Regions from separate parts of the Ensifer sp. SSB1 genome, predicted to be linked through region 3. Evidence: predicted binding sites of a transcription regulator. Region 3 holds the regulator's gene; each other region holds the start of a gene.
What was found. The regulator PhoB, encoded in region 3, activates phosphate uptake and scavenging genes when phosphate is short. The targets are predictions, from matches to a motif close to TGTCATNNANCTGTCAT.
Positions count from the first base shown of each region.

Region 1 (9,926 bases), on a different contig from region 3:
CAGACGTCATGGCCGATCGTCACCCGGTTCGACCGCCGCCAGGCAAAAAGGTCGTGGTCGAGTTCGGTGTCGTCCCAATAATTCGGCGCGCGATAGGTGAAATGGTGCAGCGTTGCGCGCCAGGTCGGGTGGTTGGTGGCGTTGATGCGCACGGCGGCGGCGATATTGACGAACTTGCCGATCGTCGCACACCAGATCGAACCGTCCTGCATCATGTAGGAGTAGTCGCCGAACTCGACCTCGTCGAGGCGCGAGCGCTCCTGCACTTCGGTGTAGCGGCCGAGCGTCGAATTGTTGACGCTCGCTGTCGGGTGGATGAAGGGCTCGAGCCCGAGCTTCTGGCTCATGCGGCGGCCTTTCGCGGTGAGAAGGCCGAGACATCGAGGATGCGGTCGGCAACGGCATCGCGCACTTCCTCGTCATGGAAGATGCCGATCAGTGCCGTACCTTTGGCCTTCTTCTCGGCAATCAGCTCGACCACGACCGCCCGGTTCTTCGCGTCGAGCGAAGCGGTCGGCTCGTCGAGCAACAGGATCTTGTGCTCGGTGATGAAGCCGCGGGCGATGTTGACGCGCTGCTGCTCGCCGCCGGAGAAGGTCGCCGGCGGCAGGCCCCAGAGTTCGCGCGGCAGGTTCAGCTTGCTCAGGAGTTCGGCTGCGCGTGTGCGGGCTTCCTCGATCGGCGTACCGCGGGCCTGCAGCGGCTCGGCGACGATGTCGAGGGAGGAGACGCGCGGCACGACTCGCAGGAACTGGCTGACATAGCCAAGCGTCGTGCGCCGGACTTCGAGCACGGTGCGCGGCTCGGCGGTTGCGAGATTCACGAGTTTGCCGTCGTGATCCATCAGGATCTGGCCTTCGTCCACGCCATAATTGCCGTAGAGCATTTTCAGGATCGAGCTCTTGCCGACACCGGAGGGGCCGCCGAGAACGACGCATTCGCCGGCCTTCACCGAGAAGGAGACGTTGGCGACGACCGGCCGGCGGACGCCGTCGCGCAGGTGCATGGTGAAGCTTTTTGCGACTTCGGAAACAACGAGAGGAGTTGCCATGATTACACCTGCAGGATCGAGGAGACGAGGAGCTGGGTATAGGGCTCGCGCGGATCGTCGAGCACGCGGTCGGTCAGGCCCTGTTCGATGACGGCGCCGTCCTTCATCACCATCATGCGGTGCGAGAGAAGGCGGGCGACGGCGAGATCGTGGGTGACGATGATGGCGGCAAGGCCAAGGTCATGCACGAGGCCACGCACCAGATCGAGCAGGCGCGCCTGAACCGAAACGTCGAGGCCGCCGGTCGGCTCGTCCATGAAGACGAGGCGCGGGGAGGTGACGAGGTTGCGGGCGATCTGCAGGCGCTGACGCATGCCGCCCGAGAAGGCGCGCGGCTGGTCGTCGATGCGGTCGACGCCGATCTCCACCCGCTCCAGCCAGTCGCTGGCGGTGGCGCGGATATTGCCATAATGGCGATCGCCGACGGCCATCAGCCGTTCGCCGACATTGGCGCCGGCCGAAACCGTCATGCGCAGGCCATCGGCCGGGTTCTGGTGCACGAAGCCCCAGTCGGTGCGCATCAGGAACCGGCGCTCGGCCTCGCCCATGCGGGCGAGATCGCGGTACTGGCCGTCGCGCATGTGGTATTCGACGATGCCGGAGGTCGGCATCAGGCGGGTCGAGAGGCACGACAAAAGCGTCGTCTTGCCCGAGCCGGATTCACCGACGATGGCGAGCACTTCGCCGGCATAGAGCTCGAAGGAGACGTTGCGGCAGCCGATGCGGCTTCCGTAGAACTTCGAGACGTCGTTCACTTTCAGAAGCGGGAGCGTACTCATTCTGCGGCCTCCTTTCGGGCGAGCATGTGACCTGCATGGCCGCAGGCGCGGCGGTCTTCGCAATGATCGGTGTCGGAGCAGACGAACATGCGCCCGCCCTTGTCGTCGAGGATCACCTCGTCGAGATAGACGTCCTCGGCGCCGCAGAGGGCGCAGGGCTTATCGAAGCTCTGGATCTCGAAGGGATGGTCGTCGAAGTCGAGGCTGACCACTTCGGTATAGGGCGGCACGGCGTAGATCCGCTTTTCGCGGCCGGCGCCGAAGAGCTGCAGCGCTTCCGACATGTGCATCTTCGGATTGTCGAACTTCGGCGTCGGCGACGGGTCCATCACGTAGCGGCCCTCGACCTTGACCGGATAAGCATAAGTCGTTGCGATGTGGCCGTTGCGGGCGATGTCCTCGTAGAGCTTCACATGCATCAGCCCGTATTCCTCGAGCGCATGCATCTTGCGCGTTTCGGTCTCGCGCGGCTCGAGGAAGCGCAGTGGTTCCGGGATCGGCACCTGGTAGACGAGCGTCTGTCCCTCGGAGAGCTTTTCCTCCGGAATGCGGTGGCGCGTCTGGATGATCGTCGCCTCCTTCGTCCGGGTGGTGACGGCGACATCGGCGACCTTCTGGAAGAAGGCGCGGATCGAGACCGCGTTGGTGGTGTCGTCTGCGCCCTGGTCGATGACCTTCAAGACGTCCTGCGGCCCGAGGATCGAGGCCGTCACCTGGACGCCGCCCGTGCCCCAGCCATAGGGCATCGGCATTTCGCGCGAGGCAAAAGGCACCTGATAGCCGGGAATAGCGATCGCCTTCAGGATTGCCCGGCGGATCATGCGCTTCGTCTGTTCGTCCAGGTAGGCGAAATTATAGGTAGCAAGGTCGTTCATCGCCGATTACCCTTGAGTGTGTCGACCGCGGATGGGGCCGGGATTTGAGCGAGATTTTCGTCTGGGTGGTTGGGATCTTTGTGCTGTGCTCTGCGGTTGCCGGCCTGTTCGGCATAGCCCGTCGGCCACGGCGCGAACTGGATAGCAGAGCGCGCAAGAACGACGGATCCGGAGATGCCGGGTTCGCCCCCGCCGCTGACGGTGGCGATTGCGGCGGCGGAGATGGTGGCGGCGATTGAACCGCTGGGGCTGGCGGTATGCCCGATCATTCGGCCGCCTCCCGCTGTTCCTTCGCCGTGTCGCCGGCATTGGCCGACTCGTAGGCGCGCCGCATACGGCGGACGAGGTCGAGTTCGGCCTGGAAGTCGACATAGTGCGGCAGCTTCAGATGCTCGACGAAGCCGGTCGCCTGGACGTTGTCGGCATGCGAAATGACGAATTCCTGATCCTGGGCGGGTGCGACGATGTCCTCGTTGAACTCGTCGGTCCTGAGCGCCCGGTCGACCAGCGACATCGACATCGCCTTGCGTTCGCTCTGGCCGAAGACGAGGCCGTAGCCGCGGGTGAACTGCGGCGGCTGCTTGGCAGAGCCCTTGAACTGGTTGACCATCTGGCATTCGGTGACGCGGATCGAACCGAGTGAGACGGCAAAGCCGAGTTCGGGCAGGTCGAGTTCGACCTCCACTTCGCCGATGCGGACTTCGCCGACGAAGGGATGAGTGCGGCCGTAGCCACGCTGGGTGGAGTAGGCGAGCGCCAGCAGGAAGCCTTCGTCGCCGCGGGCGAGCGCCTGCAGGCGGAGGTCCCGGGCCATCGGGAACTCCATCGGCTCGCGGGTGAGGTCGCCCATGACATGGCCCTCGGGCATCTGGCCGTCACCCTCGATCAGGCCTTCGCCGTCGAGAATGTCGGAAACGCGCATAACGGGTTCGCCGGGCTCCTTGACCGCCGGCTCCTTGACGGTTTCTTCGGAGATCAGGGAGGGATCGAGCAGGCGGTGGGTGTAGTCGAAGGTAGGGCCGAGCAATTGGCCGCCGGGCAGATCCTTGTAGGTCGCCGAAACGCGGCGCTCGACCTTCATGTTGGCGGTGTCGACCGGCTCGGAATAGCCGAAGCGCGGCAGCGTCGTGCGATAGGCGCGCAGGATGAAAATCGCTTCGATCATGTCGCCGCGGGCCTGGCGAACGGCAAGGGCTGCGAGCGCGCGATCATAGAGCGAGGCTTCCGCCATCACCCGGTCGACGGCAAGGCCCAGCTGTTCGACCACCTGATCGATGGTGATCGAGGGAAGATTGCGGTCACCGCGACGGCGGTCGGCGAGAAGGCGGTGCGCATTGGCAATGGCGGCTTCCCCGCCCTTGACGGCTACATACATGGGTCACGCCTCCTTGAGCGAAAGACGGGTTGTGCGTGGTAGGCAGACAAGCTTGTCGCCGGCGGTCAGCACGAGATCGACGCCGCGCGGAAAGATCGCGCGATTGGCGGTCCAGAATTCGAGAAAGACGTCCGGCAGGCCCTTCACGGCAAGTTCCGTCTGGTCCTTGATGCCGGGACCCTTGGCGACGAATGCCTGGCCGCCGGTCAGCGCCTCGACTTCGATGACGAGCGTCGTCGAACGATCCGGATATTCCTGCGTGCCGAGCGAGAACTGGTCGAAGCCCGGGAAGGCAGCGGCCTTTTCGATGAAGGCGAAGCGGGCTTCGGTTTTGCTGGTGGTGACCGCAGCACCCGTATGGAAGGCGATCCACTGCGGAACCGCCGACTTGCCGAGCGCCGGCGTCAGCCAGACGGGCGTATCATGGTCGCAGAGCGTGAGGGCAACCGCGCCAGCGGCCGCACCGAGTGGAGCAGGCGGTGTGCTCGTCGAAGCGAGGCGCTTGGTCGTGCCCGGACGGGCGAAGCCGTCCATCAGGTCGCGAAAGACGGATTGGGCAGCAAAGACCGGATCGGCAAAGGCGCCGGCGTAAATCTGCGATTGGCTGGCCATCAGTCGTCTCCCCGGACCATGGTGAAAAAGTCGACGCGGGTTGCCGCAGTCTCTTCCGCCTTGCGGCGTTCTTCCTGCGCGAGCCGTTCGGCAACGCAGCCAAGCAGAGCCTCGACGCCGACCTTGTCGCCGTCACGCTGGGACAATGCGTCGAAGATCGCTGCGAGCCGTGCGCGCTGCCGATCCGTGCCGAGCATCTGGCCGTGGCCGATTTCGCCGGTCGAAAGGCGGATGGTGGCGCGCGAGACTGTCGCCTCGCCGAGATTGAAGGGATCGCCGCTACCGCCGATGCGGCCACGGACCATGACGAGACCGGTTTCCGGACCGCGGACCGGATGAACCTCCGGCTTGTCGGCCAGCGCTTCCCAGGCGGCGGTGAGCTCGTCGAGGGTTGCGCGGGCGAGCAGCCCCATGGCCTTCTTGCGCGCCGGATCCGGCGGACTTTCCTGTTTCAGCTTCGCATCCATCATTTTCACCTCAAATGTCTATTGATCTAGACAACTGTACATCTTATACTTTTCCATAACGTCCGCAAATGACAGGCTTGTGACATGCCAATGCGAAAAGACCCGGCAATGCGAAAAGTGGTGGAGCGCCAGACCGGCGTCGCTTTGTGGCGGCAGATCGCCGACCGGATCCGCCTGGCAATCAGCAATGGCGACTATGACGCGACCGGCATGGTGCCGCCGGAAACGGTGCTTGCCGGTGAGTTCGGCGTCAACCGGCACACGGTCAGAAGCGCGCTGGCGGCGCTTGCCGAAGAGGGGCTGGTGCGCGCGGTCCAGGGGCGCGGCACGATGATCGAGCGCAAGGAAAGGGTGAGCTATCCGATCTCGAAGCGCACGCGATTCTCACAGGGTCTCGGCCAGCAGGTGAAGGAAATCGGCTCGCGGCTGCTCGGCCACACGGAGTTGCTGGCAACGGGCGAAGTGGCGAGCGCGCTTGCCATCAGGCCCGGTGATCCGGTGATCGAACTCAGGACCGTCAGCAGCGGCGATGGCCGACCGCTCTCGGTATCCTCGAGCTATTATCCTGCGCATCGCTTCCCGCGCATGGCCGAGGAATTCGAACGGCTGCACTCCGTCACCAAGGCCTTTGCAGCCCACGGCCTGAATGATTATGTACGCGCCTCGACGGAGATCGTCGCCCGCCATGCCGATGCCGAGGAGCTTTCGATGCTGAAGCTCTCCCCTGGCGCAATCGTGCTCGAGGCGCAATCGCTCAACGCCGATCTCGACGGCAAACCGATCGAATACTCGCGCACCCGTTTTGCCGCTGACCGGATGAAGCTGCGGATCGAGACATAGGATAGCGCCGTCAGCTGCCACAGCAACAACGCCACACCCGGTTTCAAGCGCTCGATCGGGCAAATATGGCGGCTAGGCCGCATTTCCGACGCGTTTTTGCCGCATCACCAGAGCCTGCATCAGGATCCGCGCATTGGGAATTCTCCGGGGAGAATGGAAATGGCGACGTGGCGACCCGATCCTTCCTTTTATCCATCACCGCGCATGGCGGCCAAGGCCCCAAAGGAAACCGTCGCCTATGTTGCGGCGTTCGATCCTGAACGAAGGCGGCCGGATGCAATCGCGGTTGTCGACGTCGATCCGGCGTCATCAACCTATTCGCAGATCGTCGGGCAGGTCGAGATGCCGAACGTTGGCGACGAACTGCATCACTTCGGCTGGAATGCGTGCTCGTCCTGCCTTTGCCCGAATGCACCGCATCCGCATGTCGAGCGCCGCTATCTGGTCGTGCCGGGGCTGAGGTCCTCGCGGCTGCACATCATCGACACCAAGCCGGACCCGCACAATCCGAAGATTGTCCGCGTGATCGAACCCTCGGAGATCGCCGAGAAGGCAAATTACTCGCGGCTGCACACTACCCATTGCGGGCCCGAGGGCATTTATGTCAACGCGCTTGCCGATCGCGACGGCAAGGCGCCAGGCGGCATCTTCCTCTTGGACCATCAGAGTTTCGACGTGCTCGGGCAATGGGAAATGGATAGGGGGCCGCAGAAGCTCGCCTATGATTTCTGGTGGCATCTCGGCCACGACACCATGATCACCAGCGAATGGGGTACGCCGGATACCTTCGAGAACGGGCTGGTTCCGGAGGTGCTGCTCGGCTCGAAATATGGCCGCCGCCTGCATTTCTGGGACCTGCACAAGCGCAAGCACCTGCAGGAGATCGATTTCGGCGAGGAACACCAGCTCGTTTTCGAACTGCGCCCGGCGCACGACCCGACCAAGGCCTATGGTTTCGTCGGCTGTGTCATCAGCCTGAAGGACCTCTCGGCATCGATCTGGACCTGGTATCGCGAAGGCGAACGCTGGGCGGTCAAGAAGGTGATCGAGATCCCGGCGGAACCTGCCGATCCGGATCTGCTGCCACCCGTCCTCAAAGGCTTCAGCGCCGTTGCGCCGCTCGTCACAGACATCGATCTCTCGATGGACGACCGCTTCCTCTACGTGTCCTGCTGGGGCACCGGCGACATGATCCAGTACGACGTTTCCGACCCCTTCGCCCCGAAGGAAACGGGCCGGGTGCGGATCGGCGGCATCGTTTCGCGCGCGAGCCACCCGAAGGCGACGAATGGCGCCCTGAACGGCGGGCCGCAAATGGTCGAGGTCAGCCGGGACGGCAAGCGGGTCTATTTCACAAATTCGCTCTACGGCGCCATCGATCCGCAGTTCTATCCCGATGGCATCGACGGCTGGATGGTCAAACTCGATGTCGCCGACGGCGGCGGCATAGGATTCGACGAGAAATTTTTCGTCGACTGGCCGAAAGGCCATCGCCCGCACCAGGTTCGCCTCGAAGGCGGAGACTGCTCTTCCGATTCCTATTGCTATCCCTAAGGGAGGGGCGGCCGTGCGATGCCGTCCGGGCGAATGACGACGATCTGGCCGTGGCTTTCGATTGTTGCCCTCGGCGCCTTTCACGGCATCAATCCGGCGATGGGCTGGCTGTTTGCGGTTGCGCTCGGGCTTCACCGCCAGAGCCGCCGGATCGTCTGGTTGTCGCTTGCGCCGATCGCGGTGGGGCACACCGTCTCGGCCGGCCTGACGCTGGCGGTTGTCGTCCTGTTCGGGGCAGTGCTGGAGCCGCTCCATTTCAGGCTGGTCGCGGCGCTGCTCATTCTCAGTGTCGCCGCCTATGGCGCGCTCTACGGACACCGCCATCGGGTGAGGGTCGGCATGCGGGTCGGCATGGCCGGTCTCGGCCTCTGGTCGTTCCTGATGGCGACGAGCCATGGGGCGGGCCTGATGCTGGTGCCGGCGGTCCTCAACCTTTGCGTGGCGGATCGCCCTGGCGATCTTGCAATCTCAGGCTCGCTTCCGGTCGCGTTCGCCGCCGTCGCGGTTCATGGCGCAGCAATGCTGGCCGTCGTCGCGGTGGTGGCGATCGCCGTCTTCGAGTGGCTTGGCCTTGCGGTGCTCCGCTCGACATGGATCAACTTCGATCGCCTGTGGACGGTGGCGCTCGGCGCAACCGGCATCGTGCTCCTGGTTCAATGAGGAAATGGCCGCAGATGGAGCCCGCATAGGCCCGTCTAGTTTTGCCCCTTCACGTAACTGATGTAGCCGCGCACATCGGCGGCCGGCCCGGTGTAGGCGTCGCCAAGTGTCTCCTCCATATTCGTGACATAGGTCCTCGCCCAACCCGGCAATGGGTAGTCGATCGCTGCCAGGAATTCGAGCGTTGCCGCCAGCCGGATGTCGGCGATGGAGGGCTTGGCCCCGCCGATGAAGGGTTTGTCGCCGATATAGAAGGTGCGAAAGACGTCAAGCGGCTCGGCAAGCGCCTCGACTGCTGCGCGGCGCGCCTTCTCCTTCGTCTCGGCGTCCGCGTCGCTGCAACCAACTTCGCCCGGATAGAGCGGGAAGTTCAAAACCGGATAGGTGGCCCGGGCGAGGTAGGGATAGAAGGTGCCTATCAGATAGAACATGGCGCTGTCGATCATGGCGCGGGCCTCGGGGGCCTTCGGGTAGAACTGGTCGAGCCCGTGCTTGTTGCAGAGGTACTGCATGATCGCGCAGCTCTCCCACAGTGCGCCTTTGGGCAGGTCCGCAGTCTCCATCATCGGCGTGAGATGCGAAGGCGCTTTCGCCAGATACTCGGCCGTGCGCGTCTGGCCGTAGACATCCTGCTCGTTGAAATCGAGCTTGGCTGCCCTCAGGAAGACGCGCGCCGTCATGTTGTTGACGCTGGGCTTGATCACGTTGAGCTTGATTGCAGACATGTCACTCCTCCCTTTGCCCGCGATTCTGCGGTTCCGGCTCGCTCGCCGGCCCGGTCGCGTGCGTTGAACGACAGGCGGTGGACCACCAAGGGCCTATCGCGACCGATAAGGATCCTTCGGCTCCCGGTCGGGCGACAGCGTCGGCCGGGTACGCTCGACCAGCGCCTCGATGGCGTCGGCCAGGTGCACCTCGGCGATGTTGTAGTCGCCGCGAGCGACCCTGACTTTGTGTGCCTCCATCAGGACCTCGGCGTGGCTGTGGCCGGGCGGCGGCTCGAAGCGATAGGAGGCAAGTTCGACTAGCAGCCCGAGCGGATCCTCGAAATAGATCGAATCCATGAAGCCGCGATCCTTGACGCCACTGTGCCGGATGTTTCGCTCGTCGAGCCGCTCCACCGCCTGGGTAAACGTCGCGCGCGAAACGGCAAAGGCGATGTGGTGTACGCAGCCGATATCCGTCGGCGTGCGCTCGGGGTCGGGCTTGCGGTTCTCGTCGGTGAAGATGGTAATCAGCCGGCCATCGCCCGGGTCAAAATAGAGGTGGCTTTCGCTTGCCCGGTCGAGATTCGGCTGCTCGAAGATGAAGGGCATGCCAAGAAGCCCCTCCCAGAAATCGATCGACGTCTGTCGGTCGGCGCCGACGAGCGTGATGTGATGAACCCCTTGCGATTGCAGCTTTCGCATCAAAGGCCTCCCTCATGAAGCGGAGGACGGCGGATGAAACGGTATCTGGTTTCACCCTTTCCGCTCCACTCGATTGTCGTCCGTCGTGGCAAGAAGGCAAGCGCCAATGCAGGGGGAAATCGGCCCTGGGAAGCGATAGGCAGGCATCCATATCTCGGCTATTCCATCTGGGTTGCTGTCGATGTATCGTGCAATCAGTGCATGTACGAGCAGTGCCCTATGGCGGTCTCAAAGACGGTTAGCGACGATCAGGGAGTTGAGGCGTGAAGTTTCTCTGCAGGGTCGGCATGGCCGGCCTAATGTT
Region 1 covers NZ_JAEPRP010000023.1:1,460-11,385, reverse strand. The annotation lists partial or broken gene I8N66_RS08280 (DapH/DapD/GlmU-related protein) at 1-347, opposite strand, end outside; gene phnL (phosphonate C-P lyase system protein PhnL) at 344-1,051, opposite strand; gene phnK (phosphonate C-P lyase system protein PhnK) at 1,054-1,830, opposite strand; gene I8N66_RS08265 (alpha-D-ribose 1-methylphosphonate 5-phosphate C-P-lyase PhnJ) at 1,827-2,705, opposite strand; gene I8N66_RS08260 (hypothetical protein) at 2,702-2,974, opposite strand; gene I8N66_RS08255 (carbon-phosphorus lyase complex subunit PhnI) at 2,971-4,080, opposite strand; gene phnH (phosphonate C-P lyase system protein PhnH) at 4,084-4,692, opposite strand; gene phnG (phosphonate C-P lyase system protein PhnG) at 4,692-5,159, opposite strand; gene phnF (phosphonate metabolism transcriptional regulator PhnF) at 5,268-5,999, shown strand; gene I8N66_RS08235 (selenium-binding family protein) at 6,159-7,553, shown strand; gene I8N66_RS08230 (hypothetical protein) at 7,587-8,213, shown strand; gene I8N66_RS08225 (glutathione S-transferase family protein) at 8,249-8,938, opposite strand; gene I8N66_RS08220 (VOC family protein) at 9,032-9,622, opposite strand; gene I8N66_RS08215 (hypothetical protein) at 9,922-9,926, shown strand, end outside.
Region 1: the regulator PhoB is predicted to act here: its motif matches at 5,228-5,244, upstream of phnF (phosphonate metabolism transcriptional regulator PhnF).

Region 2 (10,937 bases), on a different contig from region 3:
AGGCCAGAACCTTTCCCTTCAGGTCAGCGAGCGACTTATAGCCAGAATCACAGCGCACGCTGATGACGGAGTAATACCCGCTGGCGCCTTCCTTATCGACCTGAGCCAGGATCGGTTCGACGCCGCCCTTGGTTTCGGTGTAGGCTGCTGCATAGGCCGACGAACCCAGGTTTGCGAATTCGATCTGGTCGGCGGCGAGCGCCTGGACCACGCCATCATAACTGCCGGCCGTAAAGATCTCGACCTTCACGCCGAGCTGCTTTTCAAGATAGGCCGTAAAGCCCTTGTAACGGGCGACACGATCCTTTTCATTTTCCGCTGACGTGATGCCGTAGCGGATGGTCTTGTATTGCTGTTTCCATTCCTGCGCATGCGCGGAACCCGAAAGCGCAAACACGGCCGTTGCGGCCATCGTCATGAGGACGTTCTTCATCATAGTTCTCCGGGGATGGATCACGGCTCGGCGCCATTGCCGAAGCCGAGGGGAAATCAGGCCACCGCCATCTGCTTCTCATGCTGATCGGCAAGGGAAGGAATGGCGGTCGATGTCACGGCTTCATCGATCGCGGAATCGGCATCGTCGAAACCGTAAACGGCGTTGAGGCGTTCGCGCGTCAGATCGTGCGGCCGTCCCTCGAACACGACGCGGCCGGCCTTCATCGCAATAATGCGGTCGCAGTAGGCGCGGGCCGTGTCGAGTGTGTGCAGGTTGACGAGAACGGTGATCCCGTCCTCCCGATTGACCTTCCGTAACGCTTCCATGACGCGGGTGGCGTTGGCCGGATCGAGGGACGCGATCGGCTCGTCGGCCAGCATGATCTCCGGCCGCTGCACGAGCGCCTTCGCGATCGCCACGCGCTGCTGCTGGCCGCCTGACAGAGTGCCGGCCTTCTGGAAAGCCTGCGACAAGAGGTCGAGGCGATCAAGCGCCTGCACGGCCATCGCCTTCTCTTCCTCTGTAAACCGCTTGATGATCGTCGATACGACGCCCTGATGGGCCACTCGACCAATCAGCACGTTGGTCAGCACGTCCATGCGCTCTACCAGATTGAACTGCTGGAAGATCATCGCGCACGACGCTCGCCAAAGACGGAGGTCACGCCCTTTAAGCTTCGTGATATCGCGACCCCCAAACAGGATCTTGCCGTTCGTGGGTTCCACCAGCCTGTTGATCAGTCGAAGCAGCGTTGATTTTCCTGCTCCGCTTCGCCCGATCACCCCGACCATCTGACCGGGTTCGATCGTCACGGTCACGTCGTCGACTGCATTCAGCTGCCCGAAAGACTTCTTCAGCGAGTACAGTTCCAGCATCTTCTTCACCCAAAAATGAAGTAATCACTTCGTCCAGTGCGAAAGCGCGAAATATCGCGCCTTTCTTCTGATTGTCTTCAATACAGAAAGCACATGACAAATGTATTATAGCGTCTATTTTTTTGGAAAATGATTTTATACAACTCAACAATCATCCGATACATTCAAATGAATTTCGGTATTATTAGAATTTCATCCCGAAACAAAAAGCCGGGCATACTTGCCCGGCTTCCCTGAAACTTGCAGATGATCCTGTGGCCGATCACGCGGCCGCTTTGGCTCCCACCGTCACCGCGCCGTCCGACCACACCTTCCGGCCACCGCAGATGGTCGCACGAAGCCTCGGCATCCTGCCGCGTTCCGCAATGACCAAGTCTGCCCTCAGCCCCTCGCAAATGTGGCCACGATCCGTCATTCCGAGCGCGGCGGCAGGGTTGGCACTGGCAAGCGCTACGGACGCAGGCAATCCCCCCTCGCCCATCTCGCCAAGCGCCAGAACCGCGGGCAAGATCGCCGACGGGTGGTAGTCGCTGGCGAGAATGTCCAGCACACCGGCCGCGAAGGCCTCGCGGGCCGAGAGGTTGCCGGAGTAGGAAAGTCCGCGCAAGGCATTCGGAGCTCCCATCGCCGTCGCGAGGCCGCGCCGCCGCGCTTCGGCCGCGACTTCCAGCGTGATCGGGAATTCACTGATCGCCGCACCGAGACCGTGCAAAAGCGCCACCTTTTCCAAGGTGTCGTCATCGTGAGAGGCAACGACGACGCCCCGCGCACGTGCCAGTTCGGCCAGACCGCTGACGACATGCATGGCATCGCCGTGCGTCTCCCGTTCGGCAATGCGCTGTTTGACCATTTCGACGGCCGTGGCGTAGTCGATCTTCTTGGTCTTGGCCATGTTGCGGGTGTGGATTTCAAGGTCGCGGTATTGGCCCTGCCCGGGTGTATGGTCCATCAACGAGATCAGTCCGAGAGAGCCGCTATCCATCAGCTTTTCGGCAACGGCGACCGCCGATGGAAATGTGACTTCGAAGCGGGCATGAACCCGATGGTCGACGAGCAGCTCGCTGCGCATCGAAGCCAGCGCCTCGATGATGGCAATGGTGTTCTCCAGCGAACGGACGTGGCCGTAAGTCGCTGGAGTGAAGGCCAGCGCCGCGTAAGCCGTGGTAATGCCGTTGGCCGCGAGCTTCTTGTCGAGGTCATAGATACCGAGTTCGAGCGGCATGCGGACGTTGGCGCGCGGCTCAACCTCCTTCTCGATCATGTCACCATGAATATCGATAAACCCGGGCAGCAAAAGCCGCCCTTCCCCGTCGATATCCGCATTGGCCACCGGCCTTTCGTGGATTTCGGCAATCACCCCATCTTCGATCCTCAACGAACCCCGTTCGATGACACGGTCCCTGAGAACGATCTCGAAGTCACTCAGCCACATCGTCTGCCTCATCTGCAATCCTGATCGTTTCCAAATGTATTTCCCGATCGATCAGACCGGCGACATCTTCCGGATGATGGAAGACCCCGATCATCGCCACGCCCGCGGCCTTGAGTTCAGTCAGCCGCTCGACGAGCGCGCGTCGGGCCGTGCGGTCGAGGGAAGCGGTCGGCTCATCCAGCAGCAAAAGCCGTTGCGGCAGGATCAGCGCCCTCGCAAGGTTCACCTTCTGCTGTTCGCCGCCCGAAAATGTCGAGGGATAGGCTGGCCAGAGCTGCGGCTTCACCCCGAATGCGGCGAGCCAGCGGCGGGCTTCCGCCAGTGCTTCTGCATGCGACGTCCCGGCAAGCCGCAACGGTTCAGCCACCAGCTCCTCCGCCGCAACGCGCGGTCGGGCATTGAGAAACTGCGTGACGAAGCCGATTTCCCGACGGCGAAGAAGCGCCACGTCGACGTCTGCGGCCGACGCAAGGTCAATGACGCCTTCCTTCGTGTGATAGTAGGCGTGCCCCGCGCGCGGCAGGTAGGACCGATAGAGCGTGCGAAGCAGTGTAGACTTGCCAGCCCCGTTTTCGCCCTTCAGCAGAATGAACTCGCCTTCGCCGAGCTCGAAGGCGATCTGTTCGAAGGCAAAAAGGGTGCGCTTCAGATGATGCATCTGGAAGTGCTTCGACAGGCCCTCGACGCGAAGTACAGGAGCCGGCGTCGGCGTGGCGGACGTATGGATATTCATCTTCTAATCCCCCACTCAAAGCTTCGCGTGGACGAGTTGCTGTGTGTAGGCGTGCTGCGGATCCTGAAAAATCTGGTCAGCAAGCCCCTGTTCCACAACCTCGCCCCGGCGCATCACCATAACGCGGTCCGCCATTGTCCGTATGACACCCAGGTCGTGCGAGACGAGAACCATGGTGATGGCCCGGTCGCGCTGCAGCTTCTTGAGTGTATCGAGAACGAGTGCCTGGATGCTGACATCGAGGCCCGTAGTCGGTTCATCGAGAAGCAACAGTGCCGGTTCGAGCGCGATCGCCTTTGCAAGCTGAACGCGCTGCTGCATCCCGCCGGAAAGCTCGACGGGACGCGCATCCATGCGCGCCAGCGGGAACTCGGATGCTTCCAGCGCTTCCCTGGCGCGGGCCCGAAGGGCTGCAAAGTTGCGCTCCCCGGCAATCAGCAGCCGCTCGGCGACATTGCCGCTGCTGCTGTTGCTCATCAGCAGTCCGAGATGCGGGTTTTGATAGACGATACCGATATGGAGCGCCCGCAGTATCCGCCGCTGGAAACGATCGAGGCAAAAGAGGTTGCCGTCATCACGACCTGGCAACGCCAGATGATAGGTGCCTTGGTCGGGCGTATCTTCAAGGTTCATCATGCGCAGCAACGTCGATTTCCCTGAACCGGATTCACCGACGATGCCAAGCACCTCACCCGGATAGACCGCGACATCGACGTCGACCAACGCTCTGACATCGCCGAAGCTGCGGCTGATGCCGCGCATGCTCAGAATCGGATCTGCCGTCATCAGCCGTGGCGGCTGATATTGAATGGCCGACTGGCCATCAAAGAATGTGGAGGGCATCAGTCCATCCTTCCATTGTTGTACCAGGTTGCGCCGATGTTCACCGGCTCACCTTCAGACTTGCGTATGTTCTTGATGCCGAAATAGCTGTCGGACAGTTCATAGCGGGACGTGCCGTCTTCCTGCGGAAGCTCGTTCATGAAGAAGCCGGTGACCTCGCTGCGGTGGCAGGTCTTGTCCTGATGATCCTCGACCCGATAGGGAACATCGTCGAAGACGAGCGGCTCGACGCTGGTGTAAGGCGGCACGGCGAAGATGCGTTTCTCGCGACCGGCCGACAGGATCGTCAAATGGTCGGCCTGATCAAGCTTCGGCACGTCCCAGCGCGGAATGGGTGACGGCGTCATCACATAGCGGCCGTTGACCATGCTCGGATAGCTCGACCCCTGCATGATGCGCCCGGATTTGACGAGCTGCTCGTAGAGCACCAGCCAGAGCTGGCCATAGTCGGCGTCCCCATGCATTTCGCGCGCGATCGACATGTCCGGCTGGACAGGCCGCAGCGGCTCCGGATTGGGGACTTGCAGGACGAGGATCTGATCCTCGCGCATCTTCTCCTCGGGAATGCGATGCCGGGACTGGATGAGCGTCGCCTTCTCGGTATCGCTCGTCTCGGTGGCGCCCCCCACCTTGCCGAGGAACTTGCGGATGCTGCTCGCATTGACGGAATCGTCGGCCCCCTGATCGATGACCTTCACCGCCGAATCCGGCTTCAGGAGCGTCAGCGTCACCTGCAAGCCACCCGTTCCCCAGCCACGGGCGATCGGCACGTCGCGGCTGGCATAGGGGACCTGGTAGCCGGGAACCGCGATCGCCTTCAGAAGGCGTCGACGGATTTCCCGCTTGGCAGATTCGTCGAGGAAGCCGTAGTTGAAAGCCGCCCAAGGCTTTGTCAGTTCCTTCAGTTTAGCGTTGGACTTCACGACACGACCTCATCTTCTCTTGCCTCGTTTTCCGTCTTCGATTTGACCTTCGCCGTCGCTTGCGCGCGGTCGGCCGTAACCCGGCGCAGCGCGTCGAGGCTCGACTGGAAGGTGACGTAGTGCGGCAGCTTGAAGTGAATGCAGAACCCGGAGCTTTCCACCGGTTCCGTGTGATAGAGCACGAACTCCTCGTTGGAGGCCGGATGTGGATTGGGCTGGTTGGAAGCAAGGTCGAGGGTCGCAGCAGCGATCACCTTCACCTCGTTCCAACCGAAGGTCGCCGAGAAGCCGAGCTCGAGGCCAGTGGCAGCCTTCGAGATCACCTCCGTCTGACTGACCCTGATGCGGCCAGCGGAAAAGACTGTGCCGCGCGGATGCCGCATGCGCACCGGTGCTTCGGCAAGCCGCAGCTCGTTGACGGTCGGGTGCACCGAACCATAGCCGCGCATGGTGGCGTAACCGAGTGCGAGCGTGCCGCCGGTATCGGCGCGGGCAAGCGACTGAAGCTTGTGAGCGCGACTTGCCGGGAACAGCAGCGGTTCGCGGGTAACGTCGGGAATTTCCTCCGGCTGTACCGGCTCTGCCGGATGATCCGGTATCAGCCCCTGCATCTTCTGCCAGGCGGCCAGCGACGGCTGCGTGGCCGGCGCAGGTTTCATGGCATCCTCGACCGCCGGTGCTGCATAGTCCTCACCGCCCAGAACGCCGACCTCCAGGAGGCGATGCGAGTAGTCGAGCGTCGGACCGAGGATCTGTCCCCCCGGAATATCCTTGAAGGCCGCAGAAATGCGCCGCACCGTGAACAGATCCGGCTGCTCGACCGGCTCGGCCACGGCAAGCCGTGGCTGCGTGGTGCGATAGGCACGCAAAAGCAGCACCGCCTCGTAAAGATCTCCACCGGACTGCGCCAAGGCCAAGGCCGCCAGGTCCGGCTCGTAGAAGGAAGCTTCACCCATGACGCGGTCGACCAGGTATGGCAGACCATCGCGCACGGCATCGACCCGCGCCTTGGTGATCGTGCCGAGGTCTTCCCGGTAGAGCCGTTCGGATTGCTCTATGGCGCGCTCACCGCCCCTTGTTGCCACATAGGCCATCACAGCACCTCGATTTTGGTTGAGCGGGGAATGCCGATCAGCCGGTCACCATCCAGAAGAAAGAGATCCCAGCCGAGTGGATAACGGAGCGACTTCGCGCGCATGGACCAGAAAGACGGATGAATACCGTCAACCTCGATCGTCAGGGTGTCACGAACGCCGGGGCCGGACAGGCGCAAGGCCTGACCGGAACCAAAACGGGCGGTCGCAAAAAGCGTCGCGGCTTCGTCCGGGTAGGACAACGAACCGATCTTCAGCGCGGCAAGCGCTGCCACGCCTGTCTCCGCATCAATGGGCGCGAAGACGTAGTCGGCTTTGTCGATCGCAGCAGGTTTTGAACCCGTCAGAGTGATCAGGTCCGAAAGTACTCTGTCGGTTTCGGCGTGGAAACTGCATTCGCGGTCGATCAGGCTTTCGGCAACGGCATTGAAACCAGCGGCCGGAAGGCGCCGTTCGATACCGGGGCGGGCGATCCCCCACATCAGTTCCTCGAAGACTGCATTGGTGCGAACGTCGTCAACGGTCGGTGTGATGGCGAGCGTCATGATCAGAAGGTCTCCATCTCTACGCGTGTAGCCTCGACCTTGCGCAGCCGCGCCCGGTCGGCCTCATCCTGTTGCGCGCATTCCGCATCGAGGCAGGCAAGAATCTGTTCGCGGGAAAGCCCGGCGGCAATCGCCGCATCGATCACGGCAACGCTCATGGCATGTTCGAGATCGCGGCCCACAACGGCGCCATATCCTTCGACACCATGCGAGGGCACGCGAATATGCGCCTCCGCCATCAGCACTTCGCCCAGATGGAAGGCCGTGCTGCGAACCGTATCGACGAAGGGCAGCATGGCCAGCCCCGTGCGATTGACGAGGACCGAAACCTCGCCCAGCGCATCCAGCACCTGTTCGGCGCAGTTCTTGATAGGGTCCGGTCGTCCCGCAGCCAGAATGCTCAGGATTTCGTCATGGCGGTAATGGCCGATAACTTTGTCCGTTTCTCTCACGTCGCTCATCGTTCTTTCTCTGATAGTCCTCGAATTTCGCAGGAGTACCTCCACCAAGGCAAAGACCTCGGAGGTGCTCCCACCCATTGTTTTTCGCCGAACGCAAACCGCTGCGGCACTTGCTGGTATCGCTTCAGGTATCCCCGCCCTCGTCAGCGGGTTGCTCGTCGTAATCGACAACGAACTGGATACGCTCGCCCGCCCACACGACTTCCGAGTAGCCGATAGGATTGCCGGCCATATCGACGTCGACCTTCTGGACGACGAGCACCGGCTGCTCCTCCGATTGCGCGAGCAGGCGCGCTTCCTCGCCAATCGGCAGGCGGGTGAAGATCATGGTGCGATGGCGCAGATAGTCGGGAATGCCGAAGTCCCTGTAGATCTCGGTCACTGAAACGCCCTGGCCACGGCGGATATGCATGTTCGGGAAGCGCGCCACCGGGTGGTAGGCGCGACTGACGGTGATCGGCACGTCGTCGGCAAAACCGCGACGCACGATCATATAGACCGCATCGCCCTCGGCGATGCGCAGCGAAGATGCGACCACCGGCGGTGCCGCTATCTCAAGCTCCTCGACCGGCTGGCCGGAGGGAACGCGGCCCTGCTCCTTCAAGTTCCTGCTGAACCGGGTCCGTCGCGCGATGTTGTAGCGGATGACGGATTGCTCCTCCACGAAGGAGCCCCGCCCCTGCTCCACCCGCACCTTTCCGGCCGCAGCGAGTTCGGCTATCGCGCGGCGAACCGTATGCCGACCGACGCCGAAGCGCTCCATCATCTCCGTCTCGGTCGGCAACCGGGCACCCGCCGCAAGAGCGCCGGACGTGATATCCCGATTGAGCTGTTCCTCGACGGTTTGCCATTGGCCCCATTTGGATCGGACCGCGATATCCTCAGTCATCTTTATCATTCGAATGACTCCTGAATTCATTCGGATGACACGATGTGTAACAGCCCAGAGTGACAGTTGTGTGTAACTCGAACAGGCTTTCCCTCGCAGCGATCACTGGCTGATGGGCAACGGAGTAGCGTTCCATCTTTTCAGACGGTTGGCATATCCTCGATCTTGGTTCGGCCCCTTTGGCTAGGTCCCTCGTGGCGTTACAGCCGGCGCATATCTGGCCGACCGCCTGCATGCCCAACGGCGCGAACCCGAACCGCTGAGCAAGCGGTCCTCCTCCGCCACTCACTCGGTCGAGCGCCGATAGTCGACGCAATACTATTCTGTCCCGTCCCCGTTGACAGCAGGAAAGGCCGCCTCTACGTTACACATGTATACAGGTATAGCTGTCTTTACCTGATTGAGGAGGGGAAACATCATGCTTCGGTCTTATCTCGCGGCAGCGCTCGCCTGCGCCGCCGGTCTTGCCATTACGTCCCAGGCTCAGGCGGGTCCGGTTTTTGATGAGGTGGTCTCTGGCGGCAAGCTCGTCTGCCTGGTCAGCCCCAGTGCGCCGGGCTTTTCCGTGCCCAACAGCGCCGGCGTCTTCCAGGGCTTCAATGCCGATTTCTGCCGCATGGCGGCCGCCGCCATCCTCGGCGATGCGAGCAAGGCGGATATCCGCGGCATCGGCTTTTCCGACTCGCTGAAGAGCCTGGTCTCCCGGCAAGCGCACATGGCTTCCCGCTCGGTCACGGAAACCGGAACGCGCTCGGCCGATCCCGGCCTCGCCTGCGTCGCGACCACATTTTATGACGGCCAAGGCTTCATGGTGCCGAAATCACTGGGCGTGAAGTCCGCTACGGAATTGAAGGGCGCAACGATCTGCGCCGAGGACGGTTCGACGACACTGCTCAACATCGCAGACTGGTTCGCCGCCCAAGGCCTTGCCTACAAGGTCGAAAACATCGCCGACAAGACCGCACGCCTGCAGGCTTTCTTCGCCGGCAAATGCGACGCCTACGCCTCCGACATGACTGCGCTTGCCGCCGACCGCCGCCTGGCCAAGGTTCCCGACGACTACGAGCTCCTGCCGGAGATCATCTCCGCCGAACCGCTGACGCTGGTGACCCAACCGGACGAAACGCTGGAAAAGGCAGTGCGCTGGGCATTCCAGGTCATGTTGAACGCCGACGAACTGGGCATCAATTCGACCAATGTCGATGCCGCCATTGCCGATCTCGACAAGCAGCCGAAGGCCGTACAGCGTCTTTTCGCCAAGGACGGCGCGACCGCGGACATGGCCGCCAAGATGAAGCTGCCCGCCGACTGGGCCTACCAGGTGATCAAGCAGGTCGGTTCCTACGGTGAAATGTACGACCGCCATCTTGGTCCTGCGACGCCCTTCAAGCTCAAGCGCGAAGGTAGCCAGAATGCCTCGACCAGCAAAGGTGGCCTGATGTACGCCTATCCGATACGGTGAAGAGAGCGGCCAGAAGGAGGAACGGCGGCGTGGCGGATGTAGACGATCTCATATCCATCCGCGCCACCGTCGATTGCCCCGGCGGCGGACGCCTCGTGACCCTCGGCGCGCCCGGTGTGACGATCAATCCTCGCGGTGAGATCTGGGTCGATCCCGAGGGGATTGACGAGACGCTCGCCGCGCTTTCCGCCTGCGGGGCCGGTCTTTTCCTGTTTCTGGCGCGCGACGGTGACTGCCCACCCGGCTTCCGCGCCCTGCTGCGCAGGCGCGTCCGGCAGAGAGGCATCGCGTTTGCGGCCTTGCCGATCGACGATTTTTCCGCACCCGGCGCGGCGTGGATGCAGGCGTGGCGGCGGCTGGAAGGGCGGGTTTCGGCCCTGCTGACCGGGGACAGGGCGATCGCACTGTGCTGCAGCTACGGCGCCGGGCGTAGCGGCATGGTCGCAGCGCATATTCTCAATGCACGGGGCCTTTCGGTCGAAGAGGCCCTGTCTATGGTGCGCCGGGCCTTTCCGGAATCGGTCGAGAGCCCGCTTCAGGAAGCCTGGCTGCACAACCAGAACAACGGCCGCGCGGATGCGGGCCAAATCACAGGAAAGGGGAAAGCGTGAGCTTGCCGCAAACATCGAGATCCGGTCCGCCCCGTTCGGAGGACATGCTGCAGGAGTTGCGCTTCCGCATCTGCACGACCCACCCCGATACGCCGATGATGCTGCACGAGGGCAAGCTGGCGCAGGAGTTTGGCGTCAGCCGCACCCCGATCCGCCAGGTCCTGCAGCGCCTTTCCTTCGAGCATCTCCTCGAAACACGCTCAGGCGTCGGCACGGTGGTAAGCCCTCTCGATCCCGCCCAGCGCAACCTGCATTTCTCCATGCTGTCGGACATGCTGAACCTTTGCACGCGCTGCTGCGCGCCGAATTTCGCCATGTCCGCCCGCATCCAACTCGCCACGATCGGCGAACTTGCGGCCAACCCCGGCGAGGCGCTCGTCGAAAGCTACTTCGCCATCCGCGCCCGGCTCCTTGAGCTTGTCTCCGGCCTTGTGCTCGATCCGATTGCCGCCGAGGCCCATGCCGCCCTGCACTGGCGCGTGATCCGCTGGCGCATGCAGGCCGCACATGAGGATCTCGAGGCCGCCTTCGCCGCGCTGCGTGTGACCGTGACGGCAGTTTCGACGGCGCAGACGCCGGCCTACCTTCTCTCGGAGCTCGCAGCGGAAACCGCATGACCGATACACATTTCCT
Region 2 covers NZ_JAEPRP010000019.1:7,161-18,097, reverse strand. The annotation lists gene phnD (phosphonate ABC transporter substrate-binding protein) at 1-433, opposite strand, end outside; gene phnC (phosphonate ABC transporter ATP-binding protein) at 490-1,311, opposite strand; gene I8N66_RS07095 (alpha-D-ribose 1-methylphosphonate 5-triphosphate diphosphatase) at 1,574-2,743, opposite strand; gene I8N66_RS07090 (ATP-binding cassette domain-containing protein) at 2,730-3,476, opposite strand; gene I8N66_RS07085 (ATP-binding cassette domain-containing protein) at 3,492-4,319, opposite strand; gene I8N66_RS07080 (alpha-D-ribose 1-methylphosphonate 5-phosphate C-P-lyase PhnJ) at 4,319-5,242, opposite strand; gene I8N66_RS07075 (carbon-phosphorus lyase complex subunit PhnI) at 5,239-6,336, opposite strand; gene phnH (phosphonate C-P lyase system protein PhnH) at 6,336-6,881, opposite strand; gene I8N66_RS07065 (phosphonate C-P lyase system protein PhnG) at 6,884-7,342, opposite strand; gene phnF (phosphonate metabolism transcriptional regulator PhnF) at 7,467-8,240, opposite strand; gene I8N66_RS07055 (transporter substrate-binding domain-containing protein) at 8,650-9,693, shown strand; gene I8N66_RS07050 (hypothetical protein) at 9,723-10,304, shown strand; gene I8N66_RS07045 (GntR family transcriptional regulator) at 10,301-10,921, shown strand; gene I8N66_RS07040 (protein-tyrosine phosphatase family protein) at 10,918-10,937, shown strand, end outside.
Region 2: the regulator PhoB is predicted to act here: its motif matches at 1,405-1,421, upstream of phnC (phosphonate ABC transporter ATP-binding protein).

Region 3 (10,937 bases):
TTGCCGGTTCCGGCATCCCGCGCAAGCTCGCCCGCGGTCTCGAGCACCTCGCCGAGCTCGCGCTGGTGCAGCTCAAGGAAGTGCTCGACGTGTATGCCTCGCGCTCGCCGGAAAAGGCCAACAGCATCCGTGAGCGCGACGAGGAGATCGATGCGATCTACACCTCGCTGTTCCGCGAATTGCTGACCTACATGATGGAAGATCCGCGCAACATCACGCCCTGCACACATCTTCTGTTCTGCGCCAAGAACATCGAGCGTATCGGTGACCACGCGACCAACATCGCCGAGACGATCTACTACATGGCTACGGGTGCCCAGCCGGAAGGCGAGCGTCCGAAGGATGACAACACGTCGACGTTGGGCTCGGTCAACGACTAGGTTAGAGCGGGATGCGAGGGGAGTTACATATACACTTCCCCATCCCTTCTAGCGCCGAACGCGCGTTCGCAATGCATGCCCCATGAATATCATCCGGTCGCGGCTTCGGTCGCGGCCCCGAATTCCTGTATCTGAAGCACGCGGCTTTCGCACCGCCTTTGAAAACGGCGGTTGTGCTCCAGATTTAGAGTGTCTGAGCGCCGGTCGGTCCACTGGACCCGCACGGCGCTCACGGTAAGGAGTGGTTACCTGATGTTGCCAAAAATCGCCGTGGTCGAGGACGAAGAGGCGCTGAGCGTCCTGCTGCGTTACAATCTGGAAGCGGAAGGCTTCGACGTCGATACGATCCTCAGGGGTGACGAGGCAGAGATCCGGCTTCAGGAACGTCTGCCCGATCTCCTCATCCTCGACTGGATGCTGCCTGGCGTCTCCGGCATCGAGCTGTGCCGTCGGCTGCGCCAACGCCCGGAAACGGAGCGACTGCCGATCATCATGCTGACGGCGCGCGGCGAAGAGAGCGAGCGCGTTCGTGGTCTGGCGACCGGGGCAGACGACTATGTGGTCAAGCCGTTCTCGACGCCGGAGCTGATGGCTCGCGTCAAGGCGATGCTGCGCCGGGCGAAGCCTGAAGTGCTCTCGACGTTGCTGCGCTGCGGCGATATCGAGCTCGACCGGGAAACCCATCGCGTTCATCGCCGTAGCCGCGAAGTTCGCCTGGGGCCGACGGAGTTCCGCCTGCTGGAGTTCCTGATGTCCTCTCCGGGCCGCGTCTTCTCGCGCTCGCAGCTCCTGGACGGCGTCTGGGGCCATGACATCTATGTCGATGAGCGTACCGTCGACGTCCATGTCGGCCGCCTGCGCAAGGCGTTGAACTTCTCGACCATGCCCGACGTCATTCGCACGGTCCGCGGCGCCGGATACTCGCTCGAAAGCTGAGAATGGCAAATTGAAGCCAATAAAAAAGGGGCCGATCGGCCCCTTTTCCTTTTGTTCCCGCGCGGCGCCTTAGCGCATCCGTCGACGCTCGGCCGAGGGCTGGTAAGCAAGCCGTGCATGGAAGCTGCAATAGGGCGACGACTCCGGCGAGTCATTGCCGCAGAAGTGAAACTCTTCCTTCAGCGGGTCGCCGATCGGCCACTTGCAGGTGCGCTCGGTGAGCTGGGTCAGCTCGAGGCGGCGCGACATCGGCACGACCACGTCGGTGCTGATGCTGAAATCCTGCTCGGCCACGAGATCGACTTCGATCTCTTCCTTGAGAACCGTGGCGCCGGACGGACGGGCAACGGTGCGGGTCGCAACGCGCGCGGCGTAGTTCGGTGCGCGCGGGGCCGAGGTCGGCCGCTTCGGACGGGCCGCAGCGGTGGTGCTGCCGCCAGCCTTGGCGCGTCCCGGGAGGCTCAGGCGATGAACCTTGCCGATGACAGCGTTACGGCTGACACCGCCGAGCTGTGCCGCGATCTGGCTAGCGCTCAGGCCCTCGGACCAAAGCTTCTTCAGTTTCTCCACCCGCTCGTCAGTCCAGTTCATCTCTGCACTCTCCGTTCTCAGCGTTGGGGATGGCAGAATCCCTCACCGCACCCCGGCTGAACCCCGAGGTTGCAAACGCGATAACTCTTTTGGTGACTAGGTCCGCCGCATGCGTCTAGTAATTGAATGTTAACGTACTGACCGTCGGACTCCGTGGCAAGAGTCCGGGGAATCGAGCCGAATCGAATTCGTAGTTTTCCCCAACTTGCTCGATCAGCGTTGCATTTTTGCAAGCCCTTCCGACTGATTTTTTCGCCGCAGGGAAACGGGCCTTGTCATCGCGCTGCAAGGCTTGGTTTTGTTGACATTGCAGTGCGAAATGGGAATAGTGCCTGCGCCGCCGCAAGGCGGCATTTTTGGTTTTTATCGGGCCGCACGAAGCCGCGGGATCGATGTCGACTGGAGTAAGGAGAGCCTCGCATGACTGCAACCACGCCGCTTTATGACACCTACATGCGCGCGCCGTTGCGTTTCGAGCGAGGAGAGGGCGTCTGGCTGATTGCCGAAGATGGCTCGCGCTACCTCGACTTCGCTGCCGGCGTTGCCGTGAACTCGCTTGGTCATGCGCATCCGCACCTCGTCGAGGCACTGAAGGCGCAGGCCGAGAAGGTCTGGCACCTTTCCAACCTGTACGAGGTTCCTGGCCAGGAAAGCCTTGGGCGTCGCCTGGCGGCCGTCACCTTTGCCGATCGGGTCTTCTTCACCAATTCCGGTGCGGAAGCGCTGGAATGCGCGATCAAGACGGCGCGGCGCTATCACTTCGCCAAGGGGCAGCCCGAGAAGTTTCACGTCATCACCTTCGAGGGTGCCTTCCACGGCCGCACGATCGCGACGATCGCCGCCGGCGGCCAACAGAAATACATCGAAGGTTTCGGGCCGAAGGCGCCGGGGTTCTACCAGGTTCCGTTTGGTGACATCGCAGCCGTCAAGAATGCGATCACCGAGGAGACCGCTGCGATCCTGATCGAACCGATCCAGGGCGAGGGCGGCATCCGTCCGGCGACCAAGGAGTTCATGCAGGAATTGCGCGCGCTCTGCGACGAGTTCGGCCTGCTCCTGATCCTTGACGAGGTTCAGACCGGCGTCGGCCGTACCGGCAAGCTGTTCGCCCATGAATGGTCGGGTATCCGCCCGGATATCATGGCCGTGGCCAAGGGCATCGGCGGCGGTTTCCCGCTCGGCGCTTGCCTTGCGACGGAAGAAGCGGCTGCCGGCATGGTGGCTGGCACGCATGGCTCCACCTATGGCGGCAACCCGTTGGCCATGGCCGTCGGCAACGCCGTGCTCGACGTCATCCTCGCGGACGGTTTCCTCGGCCATGTGCGGGATGTCGCGCTCGTGTTCCGCCAGGGCCTTGCCTCGCTGAAGGACCGCTTCCCGGATGTCATTGAGGACATCCGCGGCGATGGCCTGATGCTGGGCATCAAGGTGAAGGGTCCCTCGGCCGATCTCCTGAAGGAAATCCGCGCCGAGAAGCTCCTGGCCGTACCGGCCGGCGACAACGTATTGCGCCTGCTGCCGCCGCTGACGGTGACGGCGGAGGAAGCGCGCGAGGGTCTCGCACGCATCGAGCGCGCTGCCGAGGCAGTGCGCAAGGCCGGCGGCAACGCTGCCGCTTAACGGATAGGACCGACGCCGACACAGGGTGTTAGAATGATCTTCGTGCGTTCACGCGGAATGCGTGGCGCACCAGGGATCGATTTTTCAGACAGGAACCGAGTACGATGGCAGGCACCAGACATTTTCTCGATCTTTCGGCCATGACGGCCGCCGATCTCCGGACGATCATTGACGATGCCCGCGTCCGAAAGGCGGCGACCAAGGCAGGAACCGCCGAGAAGCCGCTCGCCGGCAAGATGCTGGCGATGATCTTCGAAAAGCCGTCGACCCGTACACGCGTCTCCTTTGACGTTGGCATGCGCCAGCTGGGCGGCGAGACCCTGTTTCTTTCGGGCACCGAAATGCAGCTCGGCCGCGCCGAGACGATCGGCGACACCGCCAAGGTCCTGTCGCGCTATGTCGACGCGATCATGATCCGCACCACCGACCATCGTCGTCTTCTGGAGCTCGCCGAGCATGCGACAGTGCCTGTTATCAACGGCCTGACCGACGATACGCATCCTTGCCAGATCATGGCCGATATCATGACCTTCGAAGAGCATCGCGGATCGGTGAAGGGCAAGACGATCGCCTGGACCGGTGACGGCAACAATGTGCTGCACTCGCTGATCGAAGGCTCCGCCCGTTTCGGCTATCGCATGAACATGGCTGTGCCGCTCGGTTCCGAGCCGCAGGACAAGATCCTGAACTGGGCTCGTAACAACGGCGGCGAGATCCTGCTGTGTCATGATGCCGAGCAGGCTGTCGCCAATGCCAACTGCGTCGTTACCGACACCTGGGTGTCGATGAACCAGGAACACCGCGCCCGCGGTCACAACGTCTTCCAGCCCTATCAGGTCAACGAGGAGCTGATGAAGCGTGCGGCCTCCGATGCGCTGTTCATGCACTGCCTTCCGGCGCACCGCGGCGAAGAGGTAACCGACGAGGTGATCGATGGCCCGCAGTCTGTGGTCTTCGATGAGGCCGAAAACCGTCTGCATGCGCAGAAGTCGATCATCGCCTGGTGCATGGGCCTCGTCTAAGCGGCTCGCAGGGATGAGCGCTGCGCGGCCGGCCGATGGGGCAGCGCTTTGCTAGGCGCGTGGGCGGCTATTGACATTGCGGCTGCTCGACACGATCTAGGCGGCAAGCGGGGCGCTCCTGGCAACAGTGAAGCGCTGACTGCCATGGGTGGTGTGCGGCGCAATGGCGAACGGCACATGCCCGGTGGACAATCCGTTCATCGCGGGATCAATTGAGACAGCGGGCACGTTGCGCCGAGGGATAGGAATGTCCCTGGCGCAACGCAGTTGGCTGATGCAAGGAGCAAGACATGACTGACATGACGCCAGGGCTTGGTGAGTTCGACTTCGCCGGTGACGATCACGTCGTGCCTTTCCAGGTGGAAGGCCTCGATGTGCGTGGCCGTGCCGTACAGCTCGGCCCGATGCTCGACGCTATTTTGGAGCGCCACAATTATCCGCTGCCGGTCGCGCGGCTTGTTGCCGAGACCGTCGTTCTCACGGTTCTGCTCGGCACGTCGCTGAAGTTTGAAGGCAAGCTGATCGTCCAGACAAAAGGCGACGGTCCAGTCGATCTGGTGGTTGCGGATTTCTCGACGCCCGACCGTGTGCGTGCCTATGCCCGCTATGATGCCGACGCGCTGGCCGTTGCCGAGAAGGATGGTCGCACCCGCTCGCATGAGCTGCTCGGAAAGGGCGTGCTCGCCTTTACCATAGACCAGGGCGCTCACACTCAGCGCTACCAGGGCATCGTCGCGCTGGACGGCGCCACGCTGGAAGAAATCGCCGGCGTTTATTTCCGCCAGTCGGAGCAGATTCCGACGAAGGTCCGGCTCGGTGTTGCTGAACTGCTCGACCGTGACGAAAACGGCAAGCCGCGCCACCGTTGGCGTGCCGGCGGCATGGTCGCCCAGTTCCTGCCGGAAGCGCCTGAGCGCATGCGCCAGCCCGACCTGTCCGGCGGCGACGGCGATGATGGCGAAAACGTCTTCGAGGATGACGATCTCTGGGCGGAAGCCAAGGTGATGGTCGAAACGATCGATGCCGACGAGCTGACGGACCCGATGGTCGGAACCGAACGGCTGCTCTACCGGCTGTTCCACGAACGCGGCGTTCGCGTCTATGAGCCGCAGGCGGTCTTTGACCGTTGCAGCTGCTCGCGCGAGAAGCTTCGTTCCGTGCTCGCCAATCTGGAAGCGGACGATCTCGAAAGCACCCTCGAGGATGGTGTTGTGAAGGTGACTTGCGAGTTCTGCTCCACCACCTACCGTTTCGAAGCAAGCGAAGTGCGTCCGCAGTAGCGGGCGCCTCCGGTCATTTGGCCGGGGTCGCTATTTGAGGGGCGCAATTCCGGACGGACAAGCGCCTCACACTTAATCCTGGAATTAGTTCAGGGTGCGCACGAGCCCGGGTGAATCGAGCGAGAAGGCGGGAATGGCCACGTTGAAGGTCTCTCCGCCTTCCGCTTCCATGCTGTAGTGGCCGAACATCACGCCCGACGGCGTATCCAGCGGGCAGCCCGACGAATATTCATAGGTGTCGCCGGGATTGAGCAGCGGCTGTTCGCCGATCACGCCGGGGCCGCTGACCTCGTCGACCTGTCCATTCTCATCGGTGATATGCCAGTAGCGGGTCATCAACCGGACGGCTGCGTCCGAATGGTTCGAGATGACGATGCGATAGCCCCAGACATAGCGGCCGTCATCGGGATCCGACTGCTCTTCGAGATAGTACGGCTCCACCGTAACTTCTATGTCGCGGGTCAAAGCGCGATACATGGGCAACACCTTGCTTCAGGTCTTTCAGGGTATTCTACAGCAAGATGGTTTCGTCAAGAATAACGGCAAGATTGTGCATACCCATTCCTGGGCAATGGCTTGCGAGAATCCCGATCGGCTGTTTGGGCCCTCTCGATCCCGCAGGTGACGCCACCTGGGATGGCAGCGCTGCAGCAGCATGAGCGCCGCGGGGGATCGACGGCCGCCGTCCTGTCGCGGCGGCCGTATCTTTCGTTGCCTCAGGCTTTGACAGCCCTGAGCGCGCGGGCGAAATCCTCCACCACGTCCTCGCTGTCCTCGATGCCGGCCGAGAAGCGCACCGTGCCGGCCGAAATGCCGAGTTCTTCGCGGGCCTCGTCCGTCAGGTTCTTGTGCGTCGTCGTCGCCGGATGAGTGATCAGGCTCTTGCTGTCGCCGAGATTGTTGGAGATGCGCACGATCTCGAGCGCGTTCTGCAGCGCGAAGGCTGCATCCTTGCCGCCCTTCAGTTCAAACGCGACGAGCGTGGAGCCGCCGGTCATCTGCTTGGCGATGATGTCGGTCTGCGGGTGATCCTTGCGGCCGGGATAGATGACCTTGGCGACCTGCGGCTGTTCCGCCAGGAAGTCCGCGATCCGGCGGGCCGTTTCCGTCTGCTGGCGCACGCGCAGCGGTAGGGTCTCGATGCCCTTCAGCAGGGTCCAGGCATTGAACGGCGACATAGCCGGGCCGGTGTGACGGAAGTAGTCGTGCAGGTTCTCGTTGATCCATTCCTTGTCGGAAAGCACGACGCCGCCCAGGCACCGGCCCTGGCCGTCGATGTGCTTGGTCGCGGAATAGACGACGATATGGGCGCCGAGTTCCAGCGGCTTCTGGAACAGCGGCGTTGCAAAGACGTTGTCGACGACGACCTTGGCGCCGATCTGGTTGGCGAGCTTCGCGACGCCGGCGATGTCGATGACTTCGAGGGTCGGGTTCGTCGGGCTTTCTAGGAAGAAGACCTTGGTGTTCTTCTGGATCGCCTTTTCCCAGTTCTTGAGATCACGACCGTCGACCAGCGTGCATTCGATGCCGTATTTCGGTGCCAGCGTCTCGACCACCCAGCGGCAGGAACCGAAGAGGGCGCGGGCAGCGACGATGTGATCGCCGGCCCTCAGCTGGCAGAGGATGGCGGCGGTGACGGCGGCCATGCCCGATGCCGTGGCGCGCGCGTCTTCAGCGCCTTCCAGCATGCACATGCGCTTTTCGAACATGTCGTTGGTGGGGCTGCCGTAGCGGGCGTAGATAAAGCCTTCGGTCTCGCCCTTGAAACGGGCTTCCGCAGCTTCCGACGTCTCGTAGACAAAGCCCTGGGTGAGGAAGATTGCCTCGGACGTTTCGCCATGCTGGGAGCGGGTGGTTCCGCCGTGGACGAGTTGGGTTGCCGGGCGCCAGTTCTTGCTCATGGGACGATCACCTTCAAAAACAAAAAAACCGGCCGCGTAAACGGGCCGGTTTTGACACCCGGCCTTTTTAGCTACTTGTTTAACGTGGCTGCAAGCCGACCGGCCAAATCACCACGGGATAAAGCTTCAATACTGCTAGGGTGCGCTTGCGTCAATTCCCGGAGTTTGGTTTTGTCTCGCAACTGAAAAGAGGACTGCAATGGGCCGCGACACTGGGATTTTGGCCGACCGCGCGATTGCCGCGCTGTTCGAAACGGGGCGCCTGAAGAGCGAGAGGCCGTTGGACGCCGATCAGATCCAGCCGGCGAGCCTCGACCTGCGTCTTGGCGCCAAGGCCTTCCGCGTCCGCGCGAGCTTCATGCCGGGCCCGTCACACTTGGTCGCGGACAAGCTCGACCGCCTGAAGCTGCACGTGGTTGATCTCACCGATGGCGCAGTGCTGGAGACCGGTTGCGTCTACATCGTGCCGTTGATGGAAAGCCTGGCGCTGCCTTCGGACATGTCGGCTTCGGCCAATCCGAAGAGCTCGACCGGCCGTCTCGACATCTTCACCCGCGTCATCACCGATCGCGCCCAGGAATTCGACAAGATCCCAGCCGGCTACAGCGGCCCGCTCTATCTCGAAATCAGCCCGCGCACCTTCCCGATCGTCGTTCGCCGTGGCTCGCGCCTGTCTCAGATCCGCTTCCGCGTGGGCCAATCGCTGCTGTCGGAGCAAGCGCTGGTGGCGCTGCACGAGAGCGACGTTCTCGTGGCGAGTGAGCGCCCGAATGTCAGCGGTGGCGGCATTGCGCTGTCGATCGACCTCAAGGGCACTGGCCCGGACGGCCTGATCGGCTACCGCGGCAAGCACCATACCGCGGTCATCGACGTCGACAAGAAGGCGCAGCACGCGATCTTCGACTTCTGGGAGCCGCTCTATAGCCGTGGACGCGACGAACTGATCCTCGATCCGGACGAGTTCTACATTCTTGTCTCGCGCGAGGCAGTGCATGTCCCGCCGCTCTATGCCGCCGAGATGACGCCGTTCGATCCGTTGGTGGGTGAGTTCCGCGTGCACTATGCGGGCTTCTTCGATCCGGGCTTCGGCCATGCCTCGGCCGGCGGCACCGGCAGCCGCGCGGTGTTGGAGGTGCGCAGCCATGAGGTGCCGTTCATCCTCGAGCACGGGCAGATCGTCGGCCGCCTCGTCTATGAACACATGCTGGAACGGCCCGAGGGCCTCTATGGTCTCGGCGTCGGCTCAAACTACCAGGCGCAAGGCCTCAAGCTTTCGAAGCATTTCCGCGCCGAGTAGGAGATTTTGCGTGGGACCCTCGTGCGATACCGCGCAAGGGTCCTTGACAGATCGTCTCGGTTCGGGAAATTTCGCAGGCATCGCGGGTGTAGTTCAGTGGTAGAACGCCAGCTTCCCAAGCTTGATGTCGTCGGTTCGATCCCGATCACCCGCTCCAATTCTTCCTGAAGCCTCTCTTGCCGCGTTCGCGCGAGGCCTATGGCCAGTTGCCTTGCGGACGGTTACTTTACCGCTCGATGAATCATCCCGCGGTTCTAAGGGCCGCCCCTGCCACATGAGACATGCCGGCCCGCTGCCCATGAGATTTCTTTCCCTGTTCGCTCTCTGCGCGTCCTTGATCGCAACGCCGTTGGCGGCGCAGCCGAAGGATCTGCCGATCCTGTTCGATGCGCGCGAACGCATCGCCAAGCCCGATCTCACGGGTCTGGCGCGTCTGCGTTTCCTGACGACGGTGGACTTTCCACCGTTCAATTTCATCGACCAGTCCGGCAAGCTCTCCGGCTTTCACGTCGATCTGGTGCGCGAGATCTGCCGCGAGCTCGACATCGAAGCCAAATGCCAGATCCAGGCCGTGACCTATGCGGAACTCCTGCCGGCGCTGGAACAGGGGCAGGGCGAAGCGGTCGCCGCCGGCATCGCCGTCGGCCCTGAGCTGCGCCAGCGCTTCGGCTTCTCGCGCGCCTTCATGCGGCTGCCCGCCCGGTTCGCCATCAACGCCAAGGCAGCCGGTGCCGTGGCGGGTCCGAAGGATCTCAGGAAGAAAGCGGTCGGGGTCGTGGCGGGGACGACGCATGAGGCCATGTTCAAGGCGTTCTTCCCGAAGATCGAGGCCAAGGTTTTCCCGGATCGCGACGCCATGCTGACGGCGCTGCAGAAGGGTGAAGTGCCGGCGGTCTTTTCCGACGGATTGCAGCTTTCCTTCTGGGTCTCAGGCACGACCGCCGGCGGGTGCTGCTCGCTTGTCGACGGCGCCTATTTCTCGCAGCGCTTTCTCGGCGAAGGCCTGACGATCATGAACCGCAAATCCGAACCGGCCCTGACCCAGGCCATCGACCACGCTCTGCTGGCGCTGTCGCGCAGCGGTCGGCTCGAGGAAATCTACCTGCGCTATTTCCCGAACGGCATCTACTGAGGGCAATGCACCCTGGGTTAGGCCAGGGTGGGATAGGCTATCGACGGAAGCGGGCAAGCGCCCCGCGCTCGATAGCCGCGCAGGTGAGCTTGTCGAGACCCAGGCGATCGCGCAGCAACTGCAGCAGGCGGATCTCCTCGTTGCGGATACGTTGGTCCGCCGCGGCGATTTCGACCGCGAGCGCATAGGCCGTCTCGTGGTATTTTTCCGGAAGCGCCTCGCGCACGATTTCCAAGGCGATGTCCAGCCCTTCGGGAGCCGCGAGCTGGGCCGAGCATTCGTGGCCGATGAGCACGAGCTGGTCCTCATCGAACCCCTCGAAGACGGGCAGGAACTGCACCAGCCGGCCGATGCGGGCGAATTCGTCGTCGCTCATTTCGCGGTCGACTGCCGACATCATCACCATGACATAGACGAGGGCTTCGTGGTGGCTCAGGCTTGGCGGCATGGGGCTTTCCGGAAATGCGTCGTTTCAAGGAGCTGGATCATCTCCATGTTTCACCGAAAGAGTGAGATGATCCAGACGGTTGAGAGCTGGGAATTGTCGTGGCTGTTTACAAGTCCGGCTGCGGGTCGTCCATGCCGGTGCCGAACGTTGGATCGTCAAGCGTCATCGGCGTGTGGCTGAGATCGCGCGGATCCTCACCGTAGAAACCGAGCTTTGCCTGGCGCGCGGCGTCGGCCCGCGTCTCGAGGGGCGAGCCGGGCAACGGCGTCGCCCAGCCATTGTCGACGAGCCAGGCAGCGAGATCCTGCCCGCCGAGCGAGCAAGAGGCAG
Region 3 covers NZ_JAEPRP010000005.1:22,067-33,003, forward strand. The annotation lists gene phoU (phosphate signaling complex protein PhoU) at 1-380, shown strand, start outside; gene phoB (phosphate regulon transcriptional regulator PhoB) at 633-1,316, shown strand; gene I8N66_RS02015 (GcrA family cell cycle regulator) at 1,386-1,907, opposite strand; gene I8N66_RS02020 (aspartate aminotransferase family protein) at 2,328-3,527, shown strand; gene argF (ornithine carbamoyltransferase) at 3,632-4,549, shown strand; gene I8N66_RS02030 (Hsp33 family molecular chaperone) at 4,840-5,829, shown strand; gene apaG (Co2+/Mg2+ efflux protein ApaG) at 5,914-6,306, opposite strand; gene I8N66_RS02040 (O-succinylhomoserine sulfhydrylase) at 6,546-7,730, opposite strand; SAM riboswitch at 7,777-7,855, opposite strand; gene I8N66_RS02045 (2'-deoxycytidine 5'-triphosphate deaminase) at 7,930-9,027, shown strand; tRNA gene I8N66_RS02050 (tRNA-Gly) at 9,110-9,184, shown strand; gene I8N66_RS02055 (transporter substrate-binding domain-containing protein) at 9,326-10,159, shown strand; gene I8N66_RS02060 (tellurite resistance TerB family protein) at 10,197-10,607, opposite strand; gene I8N66_RS02065 (thermonuclease family protein) at 10,714-10,937, opposite strand, start outside.